2 regions of the Levilactobacillus yiduensis genome follow, and region 2 is predicted to be linked to the other one. Evidence: predicted binding sites of a transcription regulator. Region 2 holds the regulator's gene; the other holds the start of a gene.
The links. The regulator Rex, encoded in region 2, represses fermentation and respiration genes when NADH is low (regulators of the CRP and FNR family bind a similar motif). The targets are predictions, from matches to a motif close to TTGTGAANTANTTCACAA.

Region 1: NGM66_RS09580 (iron-containing alcohol dehydrogenase) is a predicted target of Rex. The motif match lies at 4,504-4,521, and genes of this name have one in related genera.

What each region holds. Positions count from the first base shown of each region.
Region 1 covers NZ_JAMXAZ010000016.1:35,150-43,504, forward strand. Annotated here, with positions in the region: gene NGM66_RS09560 (helix-turn-helix transcriptional regulator) at 1-683, opposite strand, end outside; gene NGM66_RS09565 (GyrI-like domain-containing protein) at 764-1,234, shown strand; gene NGM66_RS09570 (GyrI-like domain-containing protein) at 1,311-1,937, shown strand; gene NGM66_RS09575 (HAD family hydrolase) at 2,408-3,064, opposite strand; gene NGM66_RS09580 (iron-containing alcohol dehydrogenase) at 3,295-4,467, opposite strand; gene NGM66_RS09585 (hypothetical protein) at 4,917-5,693, shown strand; gene NGM66_RS09590 (serine hydrolase) at 5,791-6,771, shown strand; gene NGM66_RS09595 (cation diffusion facilitator family transporter) at 6,837-7,814, shown strand; gene NGM66_RS09600 (winged helix-turn-helix transcriptional regulator) at 8,007-8,355, shown strand, end outside.
Region 2 covers NZ_JAMXAZ010000003.1:123,482-131,836, reverse strand. Annotated here, with positions in the region: gene tsaD (tRNA (adenosine(37)-N6)-threonylcarbamoyltransferase complex transferase subunit TsaD) at 306-1,349, shown strand; gene NGM66_RS02980 (SDR family NAD(P)-dependent oxidoreductase) at 1,446-2,162, shown strand; gene NGM66_RS02975 (ABC-F family ATP-binding cassette domain-containing protein) at 2,253-4,205, opposite strand; gene NGM66_RS02970 (redox-sensing transcriptional repressor Rex) at 4,521-5,159, shown strand; gene groES (co-chaperone GroES) at 6,061-6,345, shown strand; gene groL (chaperonin GroEL) at 6,406-8,031, shown strand.

The DNA.
Region 1 (8,355 bases), on a different contig from region 2:
GCCGCTTTGATTGCCGCCGTGATGGTGGTGGTAGGAAGCGCTTGGTCTGCGGCAACTGGGATGACTGATTTGATCGTCGTCACCGCAATCTCACGAAATTGTTTCGTGGTCAGGTCCCAGGCGTCCACGACCCAGTTTTCCTGGCGATTAAACACGTGACGGACCCAAACCGTGACAGTGGCATCGGCGAGGGTCAGGTGAAGCTGGCGAGTAGTCAGGCAATGGTTCAGTAAGACCTTCAACATGGGCGGCGCAAAATCAGTCAATTCCGTCAGCTTGGTGTTGGCAGGATTGGTGTGGCTGAAAACGAGTAATTCTTGCAGCGTCAGGAGGTCGTCTTGCTGCGTCTGCGAGGCAATGGCCACCAATTTTTCCGTTAAGGTATTGCGATTTTTGAGATAGGGAAGTTGGGTGTTGCGCGTCGCAAGAAAACTGACAAACAGGGCTTTGAGCTCCTCACTATTGAACTGGACGGCCGGCAGTAGCTGGTTTTGCATGACCGCGTACCCGCCATCGCGGCCAACACTGGCCGTTAGCGGCATGCCAAGTTCCTGGATGTTTGTCAGATCTCGAATGACCGTGCTCCGGGAAACGTGAAACTGAGCCATGAGCTCGCGAATCGTAAAGAATTGGCGGTTATTGATGTAGCGCATCATGGTATTGACCCGTGCCGTTTTATTCATGATAGCCCTCCTAATGGTGTCAGTTTTTGAAACCATTTCTGTGTATACTGAGTCTATCATCTAAAGGAGGCCATCACAACATGGCAAATTACACGATTGAAACCAAACCGGCGTTCACTGTTTTAGGAATCGATACCGTTTTAACTGGGGACTTTCCCACGATGGGGCAACAGAAGACGGACTTCTGGCAGAAGATCAACGCAGATCACGCCTTGGACAATTTAGCAGGAATCAACGACTATCCGTTTGCCGTGAATGAAGCCATCAACGGCGAATTCCACTACTATGCCGGACGGCAGGTCGCGACGGATGCCACGGCCGCAACGGGCCAACGGCTGATTGAATTTCCAGCGGGTAAGTATCTGGTCATTACAGGCAGTGCTACGGACCAGATGGGGCTGTACAACAGTCTGGAAGGGCCAGCCTTTGGCGAGATCCTACCCCAGTTGACCGACTACGCTTACGTGGGTGGTCCCAACACCTCCTACGTCACGGGCAGCGACGACCAAGGCATCCACGGTGAAATGCTGGTACCATTAGTTGCTAAATAATTGGGGGAATCGTCGGTTTAAATGGCTGACGATTTTTTAGTATAATGAAAAAAGTAAAATACGAGGAGGCTTTCCCGTGAAACACGAATGGCGTAAAGCAGAAAAGGCGTGGTACTTGCCCAAAGCACCGACGTTACTGACATTACCCGCAATGAATTTTATCACGCTTACAGGGACTGGGGACCCCAACCAGCCGGACTTTGGTGAACACGTCGCGGCGTTGTATCCGGTCGCTTATCAGCTGCGCATGGCACTCAAGCGCGGTGAAATTGGCGAACCGTACGTGTACACGGTCTATCCCCTAGAAGGCGTGTGGACGACTACCGATGGGTCACGAGGCGCGACCCTGAACAAGGCTGCGTTAAGCTATAAAATTATGTTACGTCAGCCAGATCGATTGACCGAACGTGATTTTGACCGGGCATTGGCCGCTGTTCAGGCTAAGAAAGCGAATCCTTATTTGGCTAAGGTGACCTGGGAAACCTACGCAGAAGGCCGCGTCCTGCAGACGGTGCATCATGGACCGTTTGACGATGAGCCAGCAACGTTTGCAAAACTGCAGACGATTTTAACTGAGCAACAGCTAAAAGTCGTTCCCATCATGGGCGACTACTGGCACCGCGAGATCTACCTGACAGATCCCCGGCGAACTGCGCCGGAGAAGGCCAAAACGGTGTTGCGATACCGGGTCGCGCCTAAGTGAATGCAGCACGGCTCGCACTGGCCGCCTTACCGTTCGCCAAATTTGGACCGTGACGCTGTGGGAAGGACCGGTCGAAGCCAAAGAGCGGTCTTCAACCTCGCTTCGAGCCGAAAAGCACGTCTCGCAGACGCCCGTTTCCAAGTAGGTCACTTGAAAACGCCCACGGCTGAGTACAAATTTAGCTCACTCTCGGCTACGTGGCAGAATGCCCTTAATGTGGATGGGTATTGCTGTTCCGGCGTGGCTACTCCTAATTGTGATTGGGCTGTCTGACAGGTACTGGTGGTAAATTAGATTAATACTTGTACTCCCGTTGACTGAGGATTAGTCAGAAAACATTTGCACTTGAAACTTTTAGTTAATTACAAAAATAAAGAGTCGCTCAATTGAGTGGCCCTTTTGGTATACAGGGGTGTAACCAACCTCCGTAAAAATACGTGTATGCTTTTGATATGTTAACAGTAAAATATTTAGTGCAACCACTGCAACACTTCATCCAGCGTGGTGACCATGTGTGTTGGCCGGGCGGCTGCGGTTGGTTGGGCATTTTCACGGTTGACCCAGATGGATGGCCACTGTAAGTCGTTGGCCGGCACAATGTCACTCGGATACCCTTGGGCAATGTGCCAGTGGTTCTCTGGGGTAAACCCATAGTGCTGATCGACGGCATTGAAGAAGGTGTGGTCCGGCTTATACGCGTGGACGTCTTCAGCGGTCCAGATGTCAAAAGGCACCTGAAGCGCATCGGCGTTGGCTGGAATGATATCCCAACTGGAATTGGACATCATGATTAAATGATAGCCGCGCTCACGCAGGGTCTTCAGGGTCGCGATGACTTCTGGGAATGGTGTCAGGTCCCGGTGTGCCATCAGGATTTCCGGATAATAGCGTTCGAACTGGTGCTTGAGGCCAAACTGATAGTCCAGATGAATCAGGTTATTACGCGTTAAAAGGTCGTAGTCCAGGTAGGGATGCATGTTGTTGCGGTCAGCCTGATAAGTGATGAACCGTTGCCGCGCTAATTTAACATCCACCCCGATCTGATGGGCTGCGCGGACGATCTCGGCGTAAGTCCCTTCTTCACGGAGAAGCGTGCCGTAGCAATCAAAGGTTAAAAATTTTTTCATAGTAAGAACTTCCTCAGTAGTTAAATCGCGCATAAGCAAAAAAACCACCCGCAAAGGTGGTTTTTAAGATGTCATACACAATCAATCTTGTTTTTTTGATGACGACCACGAGGGGGTAACCAGTGGGCCGTCAATTTTCATGGTCGGGCGGTTAACCCCAACCCTGGTGTTTGCAAGGAGTATCGCGAGTGATTACGGGACTGGCCGCAATCGTCGCGCTAGTTGTCTGGTTATTTTGCGTCGTAAGCAGCTTGGAAGATCTTGATGATATCTTCTTTAGTCCCCTTACGAGGGTTGGAGAAGGCGTTCCCGTCCTTCAAGGCGTTTTCGGCCATCAGCTCGAAGTCTTCTGGCTTTGCACCGATTTCCTTGATGGACTTTGGAATACCAACGTCTTCTGACAATTGCTTCATGGCCTTGATGGACAATTCAGCAGCGTCACGCGTGGATAAACCATCGGTGTTTTCACCCATGATCTTAGCTAATTCAGCAAAGCGTTCTGGGCAAGCGATGATGTTGTATTCTTCAACGTAAGGCAGGAGCAAAGCACAGCAAACACCATGAGGCGCGTCGTATTGACCACCCAATTGGTGAGCCATGGCGTGAACGTAACCCAAGTTGGCGTTGTTGAAGGCCATCCCGGCTAACATTTCAGCTTCGACCATCTTAGTCCGTGCTTCCAGGTTGTGCCCATTGGCAACGGCTTCACGTAAGGAAGTTTCAATCAACTTGATGGCTTCGATACATTGTGAGTCGGTGATTGGGTTGTGGTCAACGGAAACGTAAGGTTCAACGGATTGCACGAAGGCGTCCATCCCAGTTGCGGCAGTTAAGCCCTTAGGCACATCCAGCATCAAAGTTGGGTCGTTGAAGGAAACCAACGGAATATTCCGCCATGAAACGACAACGAACTTCAAGTGGGTTTCTTCGTTCGTGATAACAGCGTGACGAGTCAATTCTGAACCCGTCCCAGCAGTTGTGTTAACGGCAATCAATGGTGGCAAAGCCTTGTCCAGCGTTTCGATCCCGGCTAATTTGGTGATATCGTCACCATTCGTCAAGATAATGCCGGCACCTTTACCAGTATCATGAGCAGAGCCCCCACCAACAGTGATGATGGAGTCGGCGCCTGATTCTTCGTAAAGTTTCTTAACTTCTTTGATGTTCCGAATCTTAGGGTTCGGTTCAACGTTGTTGTAGACAACGTAGTCAACACCAGCAGCCTTTAAGGAGTCGAGCGTTTGTTCAACCGCACCGTTTTCCATTCCTTCAAGGAACTTATCCGTTACGATGACGGGCTTCTTCATCCCTAACATCTTTGCACGGTCACCAATCTTGCTAATTACGCCAGGGCCAAAAAAGTTGACGCTGGGCATAAGAAAATCATAACTACGTTCAGCCATTATACAAATGCCTTCTTTCGGAAGTTTTGAAAATCATTGGTACCAATTTCACAAAGCAATTATAACTAAAAAATTTACAGTTTGCAACTGGTTTCGAAAAAGAGTTGGTTAGTTGTGTGATAAAACCTGGTATTATCGCTGATTTGATGGTATTCGCTGGTCGATAAGAAAATTTATTTAACGCTTACAAAATGGCAAATAGGTTAATGAAAGATTAAACAAATTGTTCTCATTTGGTCGTGATTTCGCAATTGAATGCGCACATGCGTGAGGTTTCAGTGGGTCGTGAACCCCCTGCTGGAATTTACCGTGACGACATTAAATGACGTTTACCGGAAACCATTTATCTAATTAGTTATATTCGATGCTGGTCGTTGTAGTTGTTGACTACTTGCCGTAAACTTGAGGTATTGGATACATAACAATCTTTCAGACGGAGGCGGATTCACATGATAAAGCACACACACTGGCTCACGTTGCTGGCAGTGGGATTGGCGGCCAGCGGTCTAGCAGGCTGTTCGTCCAACTTGAGTGGCCATCAGGTCAAGGACGCGCTCAAACAGGCACAGTCGAGCAAGAAAACCAGTGGTAAAACAGCTAAGGATGAGTCGATCATCAAGGCGGCTCAGGAACTGAATGCAGATGGCAAATATAAAAAGTCTAATCAAAAATTAAGCACGATTAACCTGACAGATCTGAACAAGAAGGGCTTTGGTGCGCTCAAAACCGAATTTTTCAGTTTGCAGAAGAGTAATGACAAATTTCTGCTGAAGAAGAGTCAGGGGAAACAAGCCACTGGGACGACTGGGTCGACTAGTCAGGCTAGTGGGAACACGACGACCACGTCAACCACGAATCACAGTTTTGACGGCTATAGCAAGTACACCGGCGATTACTATTTCTATAATGATGACGATGGTGACCGGCAACAAGAGACCCTGACGATTCACGGCGACGGGACGGTCGTGCAAAACAACAACGACGGCTCAGCCTTTCACGGAACCGCGACCATCAAGAATTCCAGCGCGTCGGGCGTCTTGTCCTATGACGTGACGACGGGGACCAACGATACCAAGACCATCGATGCCAACGTGGAGATCGACGTGACCTGGAGTAATGGCGAGCACGAAGCCTACTACGGCTACACGTCTTACGATGACGATATCGTCTTGACCGATGGGAATTCTTATGATGGTGATTTGGTCAATGAAGTTTGGATGCAGTAGTAAACCTGACGTGCGCAGGGGCCAAAGTTTTTGGCGCGGCGCACAAAATGAGTTTAGGCGGTCGTACCTAAACTCATTTTTTTGAGGAGGAGATCATATGAAATTAACCGGGTTACTGGCCCTTTGCGTCGCGTTGAGCTGGGGGGCGGCGGGCTGTCAACGCCAAGCACCGCAGCGGTCGGCGGCAAGCTCATCGGTCGCGACCCACCACGCGACCAGGCAAGCGTCCCAGCGCAAGACACCAACTGTGCGTGCCCACCAGACAACGCAACGGTCGACTGCACACCCCCAACTGCCGTTAAAAGCAATTGCCCAGCAGACGATGGGGCAGCTCGCCGGGCAAAATGCGGTCTACATACAGACGACTGGGGGACAGACCCTGAGTTGGCGGAATCGTTCGCAAAAAGCGGCCAGTGATATTAAGCTATTTATTTTGGCGACGGTCTATCGGCAGGTGACCGCGGGCACCTTCAATTTATCAGCGCCCTACACCTTGCGTGCTGCCGATAAAGTTGGGGGTACCGGGAATCTGCAGGCCCAACCAGATGGCACGCGGGTAACCAACCGCGACTTGTTGCGGGCCATGATGACCGTGAGCGACAATACGGCAACCAATATCGTGATTCGCCGGGTTGGCGGGCTAAGTGCGGTCAACCAGGAAATTAAACGGTTAGGGGCCACGCAGACCGTCTTGCGGCGAAAGATGATGGACCAACAAGCCCTTGCGGCAGGCCGCGACAACGTCACCTCGGCCCGGGACCTGGGCCAATTATTAATGAAATTGTGGCAACACCGGCTGATTTCACCGACCGCAGATGCGGCCATGCTCAAGCTGCTGGCGGCCAACACCAATCACACCAAGTTACCTCGTCACGTGCCGGCCGGTCGTCAGGTCTATAACAAGACGGGGGAGTTCGACACGTACGGCGTGGAAAATGACGCCGCAATTTTTGCGCAAGGCAAGCGCGCCGTGGTGGTCGTGGCCTTGTCGCAACATGGCAGATTAGACCAGCAGATTCCTGCGATGAATCGCCTCGGCCAACGGGTGGATCACGTGGTCTTTGCGGCTGAGAAGTAAACGGTCCACCGCTAGCTAGGAGGGCTATAATGGACCTAGCTGAGAGGATTAGAGGGATTGGCAATATGAACAATATGCAAGAGCATCAGCAGCAGGAACAGGCGGCGTGGCAGGCCCGACAACAGGTAGAACTGGCCAAACTGCATGGGGCCCAACACCATTTGTACCTAAACGTGGGCGCCTACCTGGCCATTTCCGTGATTGAATTTTATCTAGCGGTCATTGGCCATTCGCAAACGTTACGTGCGGATGCATTTAATAATCTATCGGGCATTATCTCGTCGGTGCTGTTACTGATTGGCATCTACATCGCCCGGGATATTCACGACGATGACTTGATGGGGCAGCCGCTGCCGGGAGATTACAGCCACAGCGGCCAGCGCCTCCAACTGACGCGTTTTCACTACGAGACCGTCTTTACCATGATCACGGGAATCGTGATGATTGCGATTGCTGCTAGCGTCATCTATGGCGGGATCAAAAGCTTGATGCATCCGGCGGACCAGGAGATTCCCCAGCCGATTACCTTGCTGGGGGCCGGCGTGGCGACGGTCATCATGTTGGGTGTCTGGTGGCTGAACAAGCGCACCGGGCGGAAATTAAAGAACGCGGCGTTAACGGCCGCAGCGCAAGATAGCTTGAGCGATGCCGTGACTAGCCTGGGCACCATGATTGCCATCGGCGGGGCACTAGCGTTTAAGCTGACCTGGCTCGATGGGGTGGCCAGTATGTTAGTCGGGATCTTTATCCTGACGGCGGGCATCAAGATTTTCCGAGAGAGTAGCTTGAACCTGGCGGATTACTTTGACCCACAAGTCGAAGAACAATTTCGCCAAATGGCAGCGCGTTTCGCTGGCGTCAAGCGGGTCGTGGATTTGAAAGCCCACTACAACGGCAACGTGGTCACGGTCGGCATGGTAATTGCCGTGGACGCGCACATGGAAGTGCAGGACAGCTACCGTCTGGGCGAGAAGATTGAAGCGGCCATGCGCCGCGAATTCGGGGTCGTCGATACCAACGTGATGGCGGTGCCGGCAGAATAGGAATTGGAAAATGATTGGCTTGACGAGATGATGTCGTGGGCCAATCATTTTTATGACTAGGAGTTATTAATGATTATTAAACATTGATAATTGTTGATAGCTGATGAAAAATTGATACTTACCAAAAGGTGCCTACTCCCCAAATCGACAGTTAAGGCGTACAATGAGGAAAAACATTTGGGAGGTCATCACGTGAAAAAGTCATACGACAATGGGGTTGAGGCCACGCTAGGCGTTATCGGGGGTAAATGGAAGCCACAACTGCTCTGCCACCTGGGTAATCAGCCACAACGGACGTGTGACCTGCGCCGGGAGTTGCCGGCCATTTCGCAAAAGGTGTTGACGCAACAGCTCCGAGAACTGGAACATGACGGTATCATTGTGCGGCACGTGTTAGGCGACCGTGCGCCGTTCAAGGTTACGTACGCCCTGACTGATCTGGGTCGTTCGTTGGGCCAGATTCTGGTTCAAATGTCTGTGTGGGGTGAACGCCGGGCCAGCGAGGTACCAGACATGGAAGTGACCCATGATCACAGCGGAT
Region 2 (8,355 bases):
GGTGGTCAGTTCACCGGTTGTCTCCTAGTGATACCAGCATCCTGGTTTGCTGATTAATGATCAGAACTGATCAGTCCCGCCGGAGACAGCCAGGGGTGTAGCCAGCTGTGTCGACCCAGTTAGCTGGCGTCTTTTGCCAGGTTACTGGGTGGGACGACTTCAGAGACTCGCGGATTTTGCGAGGCTTTGAAGCGAACCGGAAGCCCGTTCCTCAGGCTGGAGGCGTTCCCCATAGCAGGCGGAACCCCTGGCTGGCGGAGGCAAATGGTATGTACAATTTCAAGTTATCGTGAATTTTAGAGGGAGTGAGTCCAACGGAAAAGCGAAATTTAATCTTAGCGTTTGAGTCGAGTTGTGACGAAACGAGTGTGGCGGTTATTGAAGACGGCCATAAGATCTTGTCCAACATCGTGGCCACGCAGATCAAGAGTCACCAACGGTTTGGTGGGGTCGTACCCGAAGTTGCCAGCCGTCATCACATCGAAGAGGTCACGCTGTGCATCAAGGATGCCTTGGATGAGGCACAGGTGACTTACGACGACCTAGACGCCGTGGCGGTTACCTATGGTCCTGGTCTGGTCGGCGCCTTGTTGATCGGCGTGACGGCCGCCAAGACGGTGGCCTTTGCCCACAACCTGCCACTGATTCCGGTCAACCACATGGCCGGGCACATCTATGCGGCCCGCTACGTGGAACCCATTGAATTTCCAGCGATGGCCTTGCTGGTATCTGGGGGCCACACGGAGCTGGTGTACATGCCCGCCGAAAATGAATTTGAAATCATCGGTGAGACCCGTGACGATGCTGCTGGGGAAGCTTACGACAAGGTCGGGCGGGTCATGGGGGTCAACTATCCTGCCGGTAAGACCGTCGACGAATGGGCGCACCAGGGACACGATACGTTTAACTTCCCGCGGGCAATGGAGAAGGACGATAACTTCGACTTTAGCTTTAGCGGCTTGAAGAGTGCCTTCATCAACACGACCCATCACGCGGACCAAATCGGTGAGACCCTAAACAAGCAGGACCTGGCTGCCAGTTTCCAACAAGCGGTCGTTGATGTCTTAGCTGAAAAGACGCAACGGGCCCTGGCAGATTACCCGGTTCATCAACTGATCTTGGCTGGTGGGGTGGCCGCTAACCATGGTCTGCGCGAACGTTTGGAACGTGATTTGGCAAGTAATCCGGTTACCCACTTGGTCAAGGCACCGCTGAACCTGTGCGGGGATAACGCCGCCATGATCGGTGCCTTCGCCTACGTGGCCTACCAACACGGCGTCTTTGCGGATGCCACGTTGAACGCTGATCCCAGTTTGGAATTCGACTGGGTTGCCGATCCCGTGAAGTAAAAGCAGTCAAACGAAACAGTATTTTTAGACCGGTCGGCAGTGACTTATTTGCCACCGGTCTTTTGCTGTATACTGACCCCAAAAGGAGTGAGCTTTATGGGTAGACTAGAGAACAAGGTTGCCGTTGTTACAGGTGGCTCGTCAGGCATTGGTCTGGCAACCGTGCAAAAATTCGTCGCTGAGGGAGCCGTGGCGATTTCGGCCGATGTTAGTGCACCGGATGACACCAGCGTGGCCTTCATCAAAACGGATGTGACGGACGAACAGTCGCTGCAGGGCATGGTGGAGCAGGTCGTCAGCCAGTACGGTCATTTGGACATCCTGGTCGCTAACGCCGGCGTTGCTGAGAAGAAGGCCGGCGTCGCGGACATCGACGTGGCCAACTGGAATCAGGTCATCGCCATTGATTTGACGGGGGTCATGTTGACCAACAAGGTTGCTGTTGCCCAGATGGTCAAGCAAGGGAGCGGTAGCGTCATCAACATGAGCTCGATTCTGGGGGTCGTGGGCGCGGCTAAATCGCAAGCCTACTCGGCAGCCAAGGCCGGCGTAGCCAACTACACCAAGTCGCAAGCCGTCACCTATGCGGCGCAGGGGATCCGCTTCAATGCGGTCGCTCCGGGCTACGTGGCAACCCCGCTTTTGAAAACGCTACCACCAGAAGTGACCGGGCCCATGGTCAGCAAGATGCCAATTGGTCGTTTAGCCCAACCGGCGGAAATTGCTAACGTCATTGCCTTTATCGCTAGCGATGAGGCATCCTTTGTCACCGGGGCCACGATCAACGTCGACGGTGGCTACACGGCCCTTTAGTCGAGTAAAAATATGCATGAAAAAGGCGCTCACTTTAACAGCTGAATCGTGCTGCTAGAGCGGGCGTCTTTGCGTCGCTTTGTGTGGTGATTAATCCGCGAAATCTTCCAGGGCCAGGCTCTTTTCGGTCCAGTCCTCCTCGGTCGCGGCCAGTTCATCGGTGACTGACGTGAGCTGCTCCTGCAGGTCGGCCAGCTTTTCGGCATCGTTGAAGTTCTCGGGAGAACTCATGGCCGTCTCGACCGTCGTCTTCTGCGTTTCCAACTCGCCCAGCTTGTTTTCTAGGGCATCGACCTGACGACTCAGTTTCCGTTTGGCCTTGGCCTGTTCCTTTTGCTGTTGATAGTCGACCTGGGTCTGCTTGGGTGCGTCAACGGTCGGGTGAGCGGCTTCAGCTTCGGCGGCTTCCTTGGCGGCGTAGGCGTCTTGCTCGGCTTTCTTTTCTACATAATAATCGTAGTTCCCCAGGTAGCGGGTCGTCCCGGTTGGCGCCAGCTCCACGACTTGTGTGGCCACTTGGTTGATGAAGTACCGGTCATGGGAAACGAACAAAATCGTGCCATCGAACTCGTTGAGCGCGTTTTCCAAGACTTCCCGGCTGTCGATGTCCAAGTGGTTGGTTGGTTCGTCCAGCATTAAGAAGTTGTCATGGCGTAGCGCTAATTTAGTCAGCAACAGGCGGGCCCGTTCACCCCCGCTGAGGCTGTGGACGGTCTTGTCGACATCACTACCGGTAAAGAGAAAGCTGCCCAGAATCGAGCGAATATCGCCCTCGGGAGTTGTCGGATGGTCGTCCCACAGTTCGTGGAGCACCGTTTTCTTCTCGTGCAGCGTGGCTTGGTCCTGATCGTAGTAGCCGGTGTCAACGCCGGTACCGAAGATGATCTGGCCTTGAATAGCAGGAATCCGCCCGAGAATCGTCTTCAATAGGGTGGACTTACCAATGCCGTTGGGGCCGACGATGGCCACAGCCTGGTGTTTTTTGATGTCCAGGTTGACCGGTGCGCAGAGTATCTGATCGTCATAGCCAACCGCCCCGTTGACCACGTCCAAGACCACGTTACCGCTTTGTCGGTGGGGTTTGAAGGTGAAACGGGCGACCTTTTCATCGCCTTCAGGCTTGGCCATGCGGTCCATCTTTTCCAATTGTTTCCGCCGAGCCTGGGCCCGTTTGGTGGTCGAGGCCCGCACGATATTTTTATTCACGAAGTCTTCGAGCTTACTGATCTCGGTCTGCTGCTTGTCGTATTCCTTCCATTCCCGCTTGAGCCGCTCAGCCTTGGCATCGATGTAGTGTGAATAGTTGCCAGGATAATGGTCCAGCCCGCCGTGTGCCATGTCATAGACGTCGTTGACCACGTGATCCAGGAAGTACCGGTCATGGGAAACGACTAAAATGGCGCCGGAGTAACCTTGCAGATAGCCTTCCAACCAGGTGAGTGTTTCGACGTCCAAGTGGTTGGTCGGTTCGTCCAAAATCAAGAGGTCGGGCTTTTCCAGCAACAGCTTGGCTAAGGCCAGTTGGGTCCGTTGCCCACCGGAAAGCTCGTTGATGGGCTTGTCGTAGTATTCTTCGCCAAATTCAAATCCGTGGAGCACACCCCGAATTTCGGCTTGGTAGCCGTAGCCGTTGTGGTCGCTAAAGTCTTGTTGGAGCTGGTCGTAAGTCGCGCTGACCTGTTGGAACTGTTCGGCATCGGCAATGACGGCCGGGTCGCTCATCTGCTGTTCCAACTCATGGATCCGTTTTTCTGTGGCGCGAACCTCGGCAAAGACGTCAAGCATTTCGTTCCAGACGGTCTTCGATGAGGCGAGTCCGGCATTTTGGGCTTGGTAGCCCATGGTCAATCCCCGTTTTGTGGTAATCTGGCCGACGTCCGGGGTGGTTTCGCCAGCAATCATTTTAAGTAAAGTGGATTTCCCAGCACCGTTGCGGCCAACCAGTGCCACGCGGCCATGCTCGGGGACGTCCATGGTGACATTTTCAAATAAGACGGTCGCCCCGAAACGCCGGGTAACCTGTTGGACTTGTAAAAGAATCACGGTATGACCTCCTTGATGGGGTTAAAGTTATTTTTAAGGTATATTTCAGCGGGCAATGGTAAGTCACTGTCCGTTCTGAAAGTCTTGGGTTTGTGCGGCAGTTTGGCCGAAACCTCAGTATGTCTATTTTAGCATATTCTGCAATTAGACCGAAATTCCTAAATAATTGTGAAAAATACTTGCAATTTCTTTCACAAGGCAGGCGGTTATGCTATAATTTGTAAGAAAGTAAATTTCACAATCAGGTTATCATCTAGAGAAATGGTTATTGCCGGTTTGGCAGTGATCAGCAAGATTGATTAGGAGGTCTCGTTTTTGACAGAACAAAAGATTCCCCGCGCCACAGCGAAGCGGCTCCCCATTTACTACCGCTACTTAAACATCCTGTTGGACGCGGATAAGACGCGTGTTTCCTCGACTGAATTATCTGAGGCAGTTAAAGTTGACTCTGCCACCATTCGCCGAGACTTTTCATACTTCGGTGCCCTGGGTAAGCGGGGGTACGGCTACGACGTTGAAAGTTTAATTAAGTTCTTTAAGAAAATTCTGAACCAAGATCGGCTGACCAACGTGGCCTTGATCGGGGTTGGGAATTTGGGCCATGCCCTGTTGAACTTCAACTTCCACCAAGACGGCAACGTCCGTATCAGTGCGGCCTTTGACGTGAACGCAGACATTGCCAACACGATTCAAAGCGGCGTGCCGATTTATCCAATGACGGAGTTGCGGACACAGTTGGAAGAACAACAGATTCAAGTGGCCATCTTAACGGTCCCATCTGACGTGGCCCAATCCGTCACGGACGATGCCGTTGCCGGCGGGGTGAAGGGAATTTTGAACTTCACACCATTACGGGTCACCGTTCCTAAGGATGTCCGGGTCCAAAACGTGGACTTGACCAACGAATTACAAACGTTGATCTACTTCTTGGAACACTACAACAGCAAAGAATAGAACGGGGTCGTAATCTTTTGGGGGATTACGACTTTTTGTTTACGCTTTGTGAAGCCATCGCCGGAAAAATTGCCAATCTATCGGCAAAAAGCCCTTCACAAAATAGCCTTGTGATTGTGCAATTATAGACAACGGCCTGAATTAATTGGGGGATTACGGAAGAACTGAAAAATAACAAGATAAAACTAGTTATTTGCAGACACACGGTCCGGGCTGGCCGCCTACCGTCCACCAAATATGGGTCGGAACGCGGTGGGCGGACGGGTCGAGCCAAAGGTCGGTCTCGACACCTCGCCTTTGAGCCGAAAGACCGCGTCTCAAAGACGCCAGTTACCTAAGCGGCATGAAAAGTCATGCCGTTTAGGTAACTCCCACGGCTGAACCCATATTTGGTGGACTCTCGGCGACACGGATGATTAACTACTAATGGTGTTAACCCTTAGTAACGAAAGCCCATAGTCGTCTCTAATTGATATCGGAGTCGTTGACAAGCCCTAACCCGCCGGAGTCAGCCAGCAATGGAGCCAGCTGTGTCGACCCAGTTAGCTGGTGTTTCTTACCAGGTTACTGGGTGGGACGACTTGAGAGACTGGTGAACTTTGCCAGGCTTTCAAGCGAACCGGAAGACCGTTTCTCAGGCTGGAGGTGTTCCCCAGAGCAGGCGGAATTGCTGGCTGACGGAGGCATTCTGGTTTCGCCAACGTTATTAGAAAAATCATACAATGAAGGATTTCGCTTAGAGCCACAAGGGCTAGGCGAACTGGGCCGTTAGCACTCGGCAAATTGTTTGCCAAATTCCTTGATTTTTAGCGCGAAAAACCATATATTAGATATTGTTATTAGCACTTATGTTAGTCAAGTGCTAACAGTGCTAAAAAGTAAGTTTATTGGAGGGATTCAAGTGTTAAAACCATTAGGAGACCGCGTCATTTTGGATCAACCACAAGAAGAAGAAACTACGGTTGGCGGCATTGTTTTAGCAAGTAATGCGCAGGAAAAGCCTTCAACGGCCAATGTTGTTGCTGTGAGTGATGGCCGTGTGTTAGACAATGGCGATAAGGTAGCCCCAGCTGTTAAGGTTGGCGACAAGGTATTGTTCGACAAGTACGCCGGTACAGAAGTTAAGTATGACGGCAAGACTTACCTTGTTTTACACGAAAAGGATTTAGTCGCTGTCGTTGACTAATTGCTTTCCCACTGATACGAGAGACTATTTAAAAAATTTAGTATGAGGTGAATGTAGAAAATGGCTAAAGAATTAAAGTTCTCTGAAGATGCACGCAGCAAGATGCTGGCTGGTGTTGACAAGTTAGCTGATACGGTCAAGACGACCTTAGGGCCTAAGGGTCGTAACGTTGTTTTGGAACAAAGCTATGGCAACCCAACCATCACGAATGATGGGGTTACGATTGCCAAGGCCATCGAGCTCGATGACCATTTCGAAAACATGGGTGCCAAGTTGGTTTCCGAAGTTGCTTCCAAGACCAACGACATCGCTGGTGATGGGACCACGACCGCAACGGTTCTGACCCAAGCCATCGTTAACGAAGGTATGAAGAACGTTACTGCCGGTGCCAACCCTGTTGGTATCCGTCGCGGGATCGAAAAGGCGACTGACGCCGCTGTTGATGCCTTACACAAGATGTCGATTGACGTCAAGACGAAGGACGATATCGCCCAAATCGCTTCCATTTCATCCGCTAGCAAGGAAACTGGTAAGTTAATTGCTGACGCCATGGAAAAGGTTGGTAACGACGGGGTCATCACGATTGAAGAATCCCGTGGGGTTGATACCAGCTTGGACGTTGTTGAAGGGATGCAATTCGATCGTGGGTACATGTCTCAATACATGGTTACCGACAACGATAAGATGGAAGCTAACCTCGACAACCCATACATCTTGATCACTGACAAGAAGATCGGTAACATCCAAGACATCTTGCCATTGCTGCAATCCGTTGTTGAACAAAGCCGTTCCCTGTTGATCATCGCTGATGACATCACCGGTGAAGCCTTACCTACCTTGGTCTTGAACAAGATGCGTGGGACCTTCAACGTGGTTGCTGTTAAGGCGCCTGGCTTTGGTGACCGTCGTAAGGCCCAATTGGCTGACATTGCTACCTTAACTGGTGGGACTGTGATTACCGATGACTTAGGCCTGAACTTGAAGGACACGACCATTGATCAATTAGGTCAAGCCCAAAAGGTCAACGTGACGAAGGATGACACCACCATCGTTGAAGGTGCTGGTGCTAAGGACCAAATCGCTGCTCGGGTTGCTGAAATCAAGGGTCAGATCGACGAAACGACTTCTGACTTTGATCGTGACAAGCTGAAGGAACGTTTGGCTAAGTTAGCCGGTGGGGTTGCCGTCGTTCGTGTCGGTGCCGCTACGGAAACTGAACTGAAGGAACGTAAATACCGGATTGAAGATGCCTTGAACGCGACCCGTGCGGCCGTTGAAGAAGGCTTCGTTGCTGGTGGTGGGACTGCCTTGATCAACGTCATTGGTGACGTTGCCAAGGTTGACGCTGAAGGCGATGAACAAACTGGTGTTAACATCGTGCTCCGTGCTTTGGAAGAACCAGTTCGTCAAATCGCACAAAACGCCGGTGTTGAAGGCTCTGTTGTGGTTGAACACTTGAAGAGCGAAAAGCCAGGTGTTGGTTACAACGCTGCAGACGACAAGTACGAAGACATGGTTAAGGCTGGTATCACCGACCCAACCAAGGTTACCCGTTCTGCTCTGCAAAACGCTGCTTCTGTTTCTGCTTTACTGTTGACGACGGAAGCCGTTGTCGCTGAAAAGCCAGAAGACAACCCAGCACCTGCAGCCCCAGCTGCTAACCCAGGTATGGGCGGCATGATGTAAGCTGCATCCAATTAAAAATGATTGACGAGAAGTCTGGACTTTCGGGTTCAGGCTTCTTTTTTTGATTATCGGCTAAAGATTGCAAGTTGGAATGCAGTCGGATTTATGGTGACACTAGGGTTTACAGGGACAAAATTAGTCTTTGAATGTCATGTGATTGGTGCTGGTCGCCTTACCGTTCGCCAAATTTGGACCGTGACGCTGTGGGAAGGACCGGTCGAAGCCAAAAGTCGGTCTTCAACCTCGCTTCTAGCCGATTTTCGTTATTCAGCCTCTTTAATTGACAGTAAAAGTTCCACTTTAGCTTGAAAGTGTGGTGACTTA